DNA from 2 places in the Rossellomorea sp. DUT-2 genome. Region 2 is predicted to be linked to the other one. Evidence: a T-box and tRNA genes for the amino acid it is inferred to sense, from the RefSeq annotation. Region 2 holds a T-box; the other holds one or more tRNA genes.
The links. A T-box is a leader RNA that pairs with one kind of tRNA and senses whether it is charged. The one in region 2 lies ahead of ileS (isoleucine--tRNA ligase), so its partner is inferred to be a tRNA-Ile.
Positions count from the first base shown of each region.

Region 1: it has a tRNA-Ile gene. The T-box ahead of ileS (isoleucine--tRNA ligase) is inferred to sense a tRNA for this amino acid. The anticodon was not compared.

Region 1 is NZ_JBQPEO010000006.1:150-4,547, reverse strand. It holds gene glgB (1,4-alpha-glucan branching enzyme) at 1-989, opposite strand, end outside; tRNA gene ACOSV2_RS19615 (tRNA-Glu) at 1,812-1,883, opposite strand; tRNA gene ACOSV2_RS19610 (tRNA-Ser) at 1,890-1,980, opposite strand; tRNA gene ACOSV2_RS19605 (tRNA-Asn) at 1,988-2,062, opposite strand; tRNA gene ACOSV2_RS19600 (tRNA-Ile) at 2,072-2,148, opposite strand; tRNA gene ACOSV2_RS19595 (tRNA-Gly) at 2,158-2,231, opposite strand; tRNA gene ACOSV2_RS19590 (tRNA-His) at 2,252-2,327, opposite strand; tRNA gene ACOSV2_RS19585 (tRNA-Phe) at 2,350-2,425, opposite strand; tRNA gene ACOSV2_RS19580 (tRNA-Asp) at 2,477-2,553, opposite strand; tRNA gene ACOSV2_RS19575 (tRNA-Met) at 2,632-2,705, opposite strand; tRNA gene ACOSV2_RS19570 (tRNA-Ser) at 2,741-2,833, opposite strand; tRNA gene ACOSV2_RS19565 (tRNA-Ile) at 2,850-2,926, opposite strand; tRNA gene ACOSV2_RS19560 (tRNA-Met) at 2,931-3,007, opposite strand; tRNA gene ACOSV2_RS19555 (tRNA-Ala) at 3,089-3,164, opposite strand; tRNA gene ACOSV2_RS19550 (tRNA-Pro) at 3,172-3,248, opposite strand; tRNA gene ACOSV2_RS19545 (tRNA-Arg) at 3,256-3,332, opposite strand; tRNA gene ACOSV2_RS19540 (tRNA-Leu) at 3,435-3,523, opposite strand; tRNA gene ACOSV2_RS19535 (tRNA-Gly) at 3,533-3,607, opposite strand; tRNA gene ACOSV2_RS19530 (tRNA-Leu) at 3,616-3,700, opposite strand; tRNA gene ACOSV2_RS19525 (tRNA-Lys) at 3,741-3,816, opposite strand; tRNA gene ACOSV2_RS19520 (tRNA-Thr) at 3,846-3,921, opposite strand; tRNA gene ACOSV2_RS19515 (tRNA-Val) at 4,048-4,123, opposite strand; rRNA gene rrf (5S ribosomal RNA) at 4,134-4,250, opposite strand.
Region 2 is NZ_JBQPEO010000001.1:521,886-526,283, forward strand. It holds gene ACOSV2_RS02710 (YlmH family RNA-binding protein) at 1-516, shown strand, start outside; gene ACOSV2_RS02715 (DivIVA domain-containing protein) at 606-1,121, shown strand; T-box leader at 1,172-1,409, shown strand; gene ileS (isoleucine--tRNA ligase) at 1,515-4,286, shown strand.

The sequences.
Region 1 (4,398 bases), on a different contig from region 2:
TGTAAGGCTCCCTCATTAGGAGCAAGCTCTCCCTGGTTTGCCCAGTAAATAATATTGGCCACTGCATCAATCCGGAAGCCATCAATATGATACAGATCCATCCAGAACCGTGCATTCGATATCAGGAAGCTTCTCACTTCCCCCTTACCTAAATCAAAATTCGCTGTTCCCCACGTATAATTCTCACGGTCCCGTTCCTCTCCATACTCATAAGCAAACGAACCATCAAATTCATATAACCCGTGGGCATCTTTACAAAAATGACCCGGGACCCAATCCAAAATCACGCCAATATTATGTAAATGACATTCATTCACGAACGCCATCAATTCATGAGGTGAGCCGTAGCGACTAGTCGGAGAATAATAACCAGTACCCTGATACCCCCAAGAACGATCAAACGGATGCTCCGTGACAGGCAGCAACTCAATATGTGTAAATCCTTGTTCTTTCACATGAGGAATTAATTGCTGAGCCAATTCCTTATAAGAAAGAAACTTACCCGCTTTCTTCTTCCATGTGCCCAAATGCACTTCATAAATCGCCATAGGCTTGTCATAGACCGTCGAACTGCCTCGATCCTCGAGCCACTTCTCATCCTCCCAGGAAAATCCCTGCAGCTCATACACCACGCTTGCAGTATTTGGACGCTTCTCAGAAGCAAACCCGTATGGATCCGCCTTAAGCTTCTTTAAACCGGATAGAGTGGTAATCTCGTACTTATACGTTTCTCCAGATAGATCCCCATCAATGCGAATTGTCCATAAACCTTCGTTATTCCGCCGTCTAAGTTCATACCCGGCTCCATTCCAATGATTAAAAGATCCAACCAATGAAACATGTCTTGCTTTCGGTGCCCAAACGCAAAATTCTGTATAGGTCCCAGTGGAATCTCTTCTCACATGTGAACCCATAAACTGATAGGCCTGCTGCAAATTTCCCTCATGAAACAAAAAAACATCATAATCTGATATGGTCATTGCGTTCATCAACTCACCTACATTTTTTCAATCTACTTACTACTTTCTTTCAACTTCATCAAAATCCTCTTTATTATCGTCGCTCAATTACGACAATTTCCTACATACTTATGATAAAATGGTTCGCTTTTGGAAAGTCTTACTAAATGGTAAGGTTTACATTGGAAGAACATAGGGGAAACGTGTTGAATTCATAGCATAATTTGTCGAAAGTTTTTTTATTAAAAAAGTGAAATTTTAAGGAAATGCAGAAGGATTCAGGTATTTTGTATCGTTTTAGGTGGAAGGGTGAGGAATCTGTGGTGTCGAATGGAGGAGTGATTAAGAATCGATGATAAGTCTTGCAGTTGCTTCTTAGGGTGGATAAAACCTGTTTTATGGGACAATAAAGGAGGAATCATGCATAGTGTAATCTTTGAGGAGGTAGGGGTTATTCAATACTTTGAGAAGATTAATGGGGAGATTAAGAGGTGGTTGATGCCTATTACTCTTCGATGATCACTGACTGAATATCCCCTCACATCTTCCGATTATCGTATTGAAAAATTCGAGCTAATAAGAAGAGTGTAGAAGTTGATAATAAATGTTGGAAAGTCGATAATAAAGTGGCCAAAGTCGATAATATATGTTGGAAAGTCGATAATATATCCCTCATACAGATGTAGAAGCATGCTTTCTCATGTAAAACCGCTTATTTTAATCCCGATCTGGCTCCATATTCAATTAAATCGCTTCATTAAGTCATGTTTTTAACTTATTTTAAATAAAATGACCGCCAATTTTACTTTGTACAATAAAAAAAGACTATCAAAATGATAGTCTTCTTTCAGATGACCCATACGGGATTCGAACCCGTGTTACCGCCGTGAAAGGGCGGTGTCTTAACCGCTTGACCAATGGGCCATAATATGGCGGAGAAGGAGGGATTTGAACCCTCGCGCCGGTTGCCCGACCTACACCCTTAGCAGGGGCGCCTCTTCAGCCACTTGAGTACTTCCCCATATTATTGGCTCCGCAGGCAAGATTCGAACTTGCGACCGATCGGTTAACAGCCGATAGCTCTACCACTGAGCTACTGCGGAATAATGAAATGGTGGGCCTAAGTGGACTCGAACCACCGACCTCACGCTTATCAGGCGTGCGCTCTAACCAGCTGAGCTATAGGCCCAAAAATAATTGGAGCGGGTGAAGGGAATCGAACCCTCATCATCAGCTTGGAAGGCTGAGGTTTTACCACTAAACTACACCCGCACTATTTATATAAGAAGATATGGGGCGACTGATGGGAATCGAACCCACGAATGCCTGAACCACAATCAGGTGCGTTAACCACTTCGCCACAACCGCCATAATGTCTTCAAATAAAAAATGGTGGCTCAGGACGGAATCGAACCGCCGACACATGGATTTTCAGTCCATTGCTCTACCAACTGAGCTACTGAGCCTTACTTAGAGTGAAATATTTAATTATGAACCATAATCTTATAAAAAGAAAATGGCGGTCCGGACGGGACTCGAACCCGCGACCTCCTGCGTGACAGGCAGGCATTCTAACCAACTGAACTACCGGACCAAAGTTTTTTCGCGATAGCGAAAATAACTATCCATGCGTGACTCATTAAGGATTATCCTATCTAAGTCAAAAATGGTATTGCGGGGACAGGATTTGAACCTGCGACCTTCGGGTTATGAGCCCGACGAGCTACCGAACTGCTCCACCCCGCGACGATATAAATATGAAATTTCCACTGAATAAAATATGGAGGAGGAAGGGGGATTCGAACCCCCGCGGGCTGTTACACCCCTGTCGGTTTTCAAGACCGATCCCTTCAGCCGGACTTGGGTATTCCTCCGTAATGAAATGGTACTTGGTGGACCTTGTAGGACTCGAACCTACGACCGGACGGTTATGAGCCGTCTGCTCTAACCAACTGAGCTAAAGGTCCCTTTTGGTAGCGGCGGAGGGGATCGAACCCCCGACCTCACGGGTATGAACCGTACGCTCTAGCCAGCTGAGCTACACCGCCAAGATACATTTAATATCAAATTAATTGATAGATGAATCTCTCAAATATCAATGACGTTTATTTTGCTTTCGCAAAAAAATTTGGTGGAGCCTAGCGGGATCGAACCGCTGACCTCCTGCGTGCAAAGCAGGCGCTCTCCCAGCTGAGCTAAGGCCCCAAAGAAGTGGTCGGGAAGACAGGATTCGAACCTGCGACCCCTTGGTCCCAAACCAAGTGCTCTACCAAGCTGAGCTACTTCCCGAAATATATGGCGCGCCCGAGAGGAGTCGAACCCCTAACCTTTTGATCCGTAGTCAAACGCTCTATCCAATTGAGCTACGGGCGCTAAATGATTCTATTGTTCTTTCCTTATTGACAACCGCAAGTTAAGGAAAGATATTTTGCTTACGCAAACCATTGAAGATTATTTTGCTTTCGCAAAAAATCTTGGTGCCGAGGACCGGAATCGAACCGGTACGGTAGTCACCTACCGCAGGATTTTAAGTCCTGTGCGTCTGCCAGTTCCGCCACCCCGGCAAAATCTTCTGGAGCGGAAGACGGGATTCGAACCCGCGACCCCCACCTTGGCAAGGTGGTGTTCTACCACTGAACTACTTCCGCAAAATAAATGGTGCGGGTGAAGGGACTTGAACCCCCACGCCTTGCGGCGCCAGATCCTAAGTCTGGTGCGTCTGCCAATTCCGCCACACCCGCATGATATAAATGGAAAGATATTTTGCTGCGCAAAAACCTTTGGTGAGCCATGAAGGATTCGAACCTTCGACCCTCTGATTAAAAGTCAGATGCTCTACCAACTGAGCTAATGGCTCATCTGAAAAGATGATATTTAGAACCAAAATGGTGCCGGCAAGAGGACTTGAACCCCCAACCTACTGATTACAAGTCAGTTGCTCTACCAGTTGAGCTACACCGGCATGTATGCTTGGTTTACTTATATATGAAGACTACTTAATGAAAAGTTGTTTTCATATAGGAAATTCAAGGAGAGATATTTTGCTTGCGCAAAAATCTTTGGTTTATTTCACTTGCGTAAAAAAACTTGGTGGAGGATGACGGGATCGAACCGCCGACCCTCTGCTTGTAAGGCAGATGCTCTCCCAGCTGAGCTAATCCTCCAAAATATTAAGCCTGGCGACGTCCTACTCTCACAGGGGGAGATCCCCCAACTACCATCGGCGCTGAAGAGCTTAACTTCCGTGTTCGGCATGGGAACGGGTGTGACCTCTTCGCCATTGTCACCAGACTATTTCTTGTCTCTTTTAAAGGACAAGTATTATTATATCGCGTAGATATAATTTTTCAAGGCTTTTTTTATATTTACGTATAAAATTCATTCCCTGAAAACTAGATAAAGAATTGATGTCAAGAAAGCCGAATATCGACCAATTGTT
Region 2 (4,398 bases):
ATTAAGTTATTTGAAATACAGTATCCGTCCAAGTTTGTTACAATAGAGCATAGACAGGTATTAGGGACTCTCATGTCATTAGGGTTGAAACGGGAAAAATTCGGGGATATTTTATCTGAGGACGATACCATTCAACTCATGCTCGCAGATGAGATTTCTGAATACGTCCGGATGGAACTCACACAAATAGGAAAAGCGAAGATTTCCATGAGGGATATTCCAATGAAGGATCGAATCGAGAGTAAGGAAGAATGGATGGAAAAAGTGACTACTATAAGCTCACTGCGGTTAGATGTCGTTCTCGCAGCAATCTATAATGATTCCCGCCAAAAAGCTCAAACATTGATCAAAAGCAATCATGTAAAAGTCAATTGGAAGACGGTCGAAAATGCCTCGTTTGAAGTAGAAGCCGGGGATGTAATTTCAGCAAGAGGGTATGGAAGAAGTAAGTTAATGTCAATTGAAGGAAGAACGAAACGGGATAAATGGCGAATTTCTGTTGGAGTACTGAAATAATTTAAGAAAATTAAAGGAATTCTCCCACATACTGTCGAAATTTTAGTTATAATAAATATGTAATTCACCAAGTACTGGAGGTGGCTCCCATGCCTTTAACGCCATTAGACATACATAATAAAGAATTTAGTCGTGGCTTTCGTGGTTATGATGAGGACGAGGTTAATGAATTTTTAGATCAAATTATTAAGGATTATGAAATTCTTATCCGCGAGAAGAAGGAAACGGAAGAACGTTTAAACTCCTTGAATGAACGTTTAGGTCATTTTACAAACATCGAGGAAACGTTAAACAAGTCAATCGTCATTGCTCAAGAAGCAGGGGAAGAAGTTAAGCGCAATGCAATGAAAGAATCGAAGCTGATCATTAAGGAAGCCGAGAAGAATGCGGATCGCATCGTTAACGAATCTTTATCTAAAGCCCGTAAGATTGCCATCGAGATTGAAGAACTCAAGAAGCAGTCAAAGGTGTTCCGAACTCGTTTCAAAATGTTAATCGAAGCCCAGCTTGATTTACTGGATACAAATGACTGGGATCAATTAATGGAATTAGATCTGGACGCAACAGATTTAAAAACTTTAAAAGAAGAAGAGACATTGTCTTGACGAAAAGCGCAATACTTTCATATAATTGAACAACAATCTAAATTGCCATATTGAAGGCTAAGACAGGGACAGTACGTTTCTTATGATATTTCCTTTCTAGCGAGTCGGGGACGGTGTAAGCCCGACAAGGAACAAAGGTACGGAAGATCACCCTCGAGCTCTACTCATGAAATTCACTTCTGGAGAGTAATGAATAGCGTCTTGTTCACGTTACGAATCAAAACGAGTGAAGATCGATTTAGATCTTTATGAGGGTGGTACCGCGGGAAAAGCTTTCTCGTCCCTTTCCAGGGATGAGGAAGCTTTTTTTGTTTCCAGTTGGAATGGCCTGATTAAGAATCGCGGGATTTAGAAAAGATGGCAATTAAGAGAAACGTTTAGGAGGAAGATTTCATGGAGTATAAAGATACATTATTGATGCCCAAGACGGAATTTCCAATGAGAGGAAATTTACCGAAACGCGAACCGGATACACAGAAGAAATGGGAAGACATGAATATTTACCAAAAAGTGCAAGAGAGAACGAGTGATCGTCCTTTATTTGTTCTTCACGATGGACCTCCATACGCCAATGGAAATATTCATATGGGTCATGCATTAAATAAAATTCTTAAAGACTTTATCGTCCGCTATAAATCCATGAGCGGATTTCATGCACCCTATGTTCCAGGCTGGGACACTCATGGTTTACCGATTGAGCAGGCGTTAACGAATAAAGGCGTGAAGCGTAAAGAAATGACTATCGCAGAGTTCCGTAAATTGTGTGAGGAATATGCTTATGAGCAAGTTGATAACCAACGCACTCAGTTCAAACAATTAGGGGTACGTGGTGATTGGGATAATCCATATATTACTTTAAAGCCTGAGTACGAAGCTCAACAGATTAAAGTATTCGGTGATATGGCGAAGAAAGGCTATATCTATAAAGGTAAAAAGCCAGTGTACTGGTCCCCTTCAAGTGAATCAGCCTTAGCAGAAGCAGAGATCGAGTATCAGGATAAGCGCTCTCCTTCCATCTACGTTGGTTTCGCCGTTACAGAAGGTAAGGGTGTTCTTGAAGAAGGGACTCAATTAGTCATCTGGACGACAACTCCTTGGACGATTCCTGCCAACCTGGGAATTGCCGTGCATGAAGATCTAAGCTATGTCGTTGTAAATGTGAAAGAAAGCAGCTATGTAGTGGCAGAGGATTTATTGGAAGAAGTTGCGAAGAATCTGGAATGGGAAGATTACTCAGTATCCAAAAAGCTTAAAGGTGCGGAGCTTGAACATATGGTGGCAAAACATCCATTATATGATCGGGATTCCCTAGTTGTACTTGGGGACCATGTTACGACTGATTCTGGTACTGGATGTGTTCATACCGCCCCAGGACACGGGGAAGATGACTTTCTGGTAGGAAAGAAATATGGCTTGGATGTGTTATGTCCGGTAGACGATAAAGGAGTCATGACCTCAGAAGCGCCAGGATTTGAAGGCTTGTTCTATGATAAAGCCAATAAGCCGATTACCGAAAAGCTACAGGAAACAGGAGCATTGTTAAAGCTTAACTTTATCACTCACTCCTATCCACATGATTGGCGTACGAAAAAGCCTGTTATCTTTAGAGCTACTGCACAATGGTTTGCGTCAATCGATAAATTCCGTAAAGAACTGCTGGAAGCCGTTAATGAAACGAAATGGGTACCTGCTTGGGGGGAAACACGCCTTTACAATATGGTCAGAGACCGTGGAGACTGGTGTATTTCAAGACAACGTGCATGGGGGGTTCCAATCCCGGTATTCTATGCGGAAAATGGCCAAGAGATCATTTCAGATGAAACCATTGAGCATGTATCAAAGCTTTTCCGTGAACACGGTTCAAACATCTGGTTTGAAAAAGAAGCGAAGGATCTTCTACCTGAAGGGTTCACCCATGAAGGAAGCCCTAATGGGAAGTTCACGAAAGAACAGGATATCATGGATGTCTGGTTTGACTCAGGATCTTCACATCAAGCGGTACTTGAAGAAAGAGATGACCTCAAGCGTCCTGCAGACCTTTATTTAGAGGGCTCTGACCAATATCGCGGATGGTTTAACTCTTCCTTGACTACAAGTGTAGCAGTGACGGGTAAAGCTCCATATAAAGGCGTGTTAAGTCATGGATTTGCTCTTGATGGTGACGGAAGAAAAATGAGTAAATCATTAGGGAACGTAGTTGTTCCTGAAAAAGTGATGAAGCAGCTTGGAGCCGATATCCTTCGCCTTTGGGTTGCATCGGTTGATTATCAATCAGATGTTCGGGTATCAGATCCAATCTTGAAGCAAGTGGCTGAAGTGTATCGTAAAATCCGTAATACGTACCGTTTCTTATTAGGAAACCTTTCTGACTTTGATCCAAGTACCGATGCGGTATCCTTCGATCAATTAAGAGAAGTGGATCAATTCATGCTTGTGAAGTTGAATGATCTTGTGAAAAATGTGAGAAATTCATACGACAAATATGAGTTTGCAAGCATCTATCACGCAGTGAATAATTTCTGTACGTTGGATTTAAGTTCATTCTATCTAGACTTTGCGAAGGATGTTCTATATATCGAGTCAGAAAATCATTTCGAACGTCGAGCCATTCAAACTGTGTTATATGAATCCCTGGTTGCTCTTACGAAACTGATGTCTCCGATCCTTTCTCATACAGCTGATGAAGTGTGGGCGTATATCCCTGGAGTAGAGGGAGAAAGTGTCCAACTGACTGATATGCCTGAAGTGCAAGAGTTAAGAAATGCTGATGAGTTGAAGAAGAAATGGAATGCATTCCTGGAGTTAAGAGATGATGTATTAAAGGGTCTCGAAGAAGCTCGTAATCAGAAGATGATCGGGAAATCATTAACGGCTAAAGTGACCCTGTACGTGAATGATGAAACGAAAGCTTTACTCGCTTCCATTAAGGAAGACTTAAAACAATTGTTCATCGTGTCCGCCTTTGAAATCGGTGGAGCAGTGAACGCGGCACCAGAACATGCATTAAGTCTTGGTGAAAACAATATTGTCGTCGAAAAAGCTGAGGGTGAAACATGTGACCGTTGTTGGGTTGTCACATCCACAGTAGGCGAGGATAAGGATCATCCTACGCTTTGCACACGTTGTGCATCAGTAGTGAAAGAAAGCTATTCTCACCTGGCATAATAACGAAAGGCTGACCCGCATTTTATGTGAGTCAGCCTTTTTTATTTGTCCTTTTCTAATTCCAAAATTGCTATATCTTGCAACACAATTTTCAGGTGTGTTTCCCCCATAC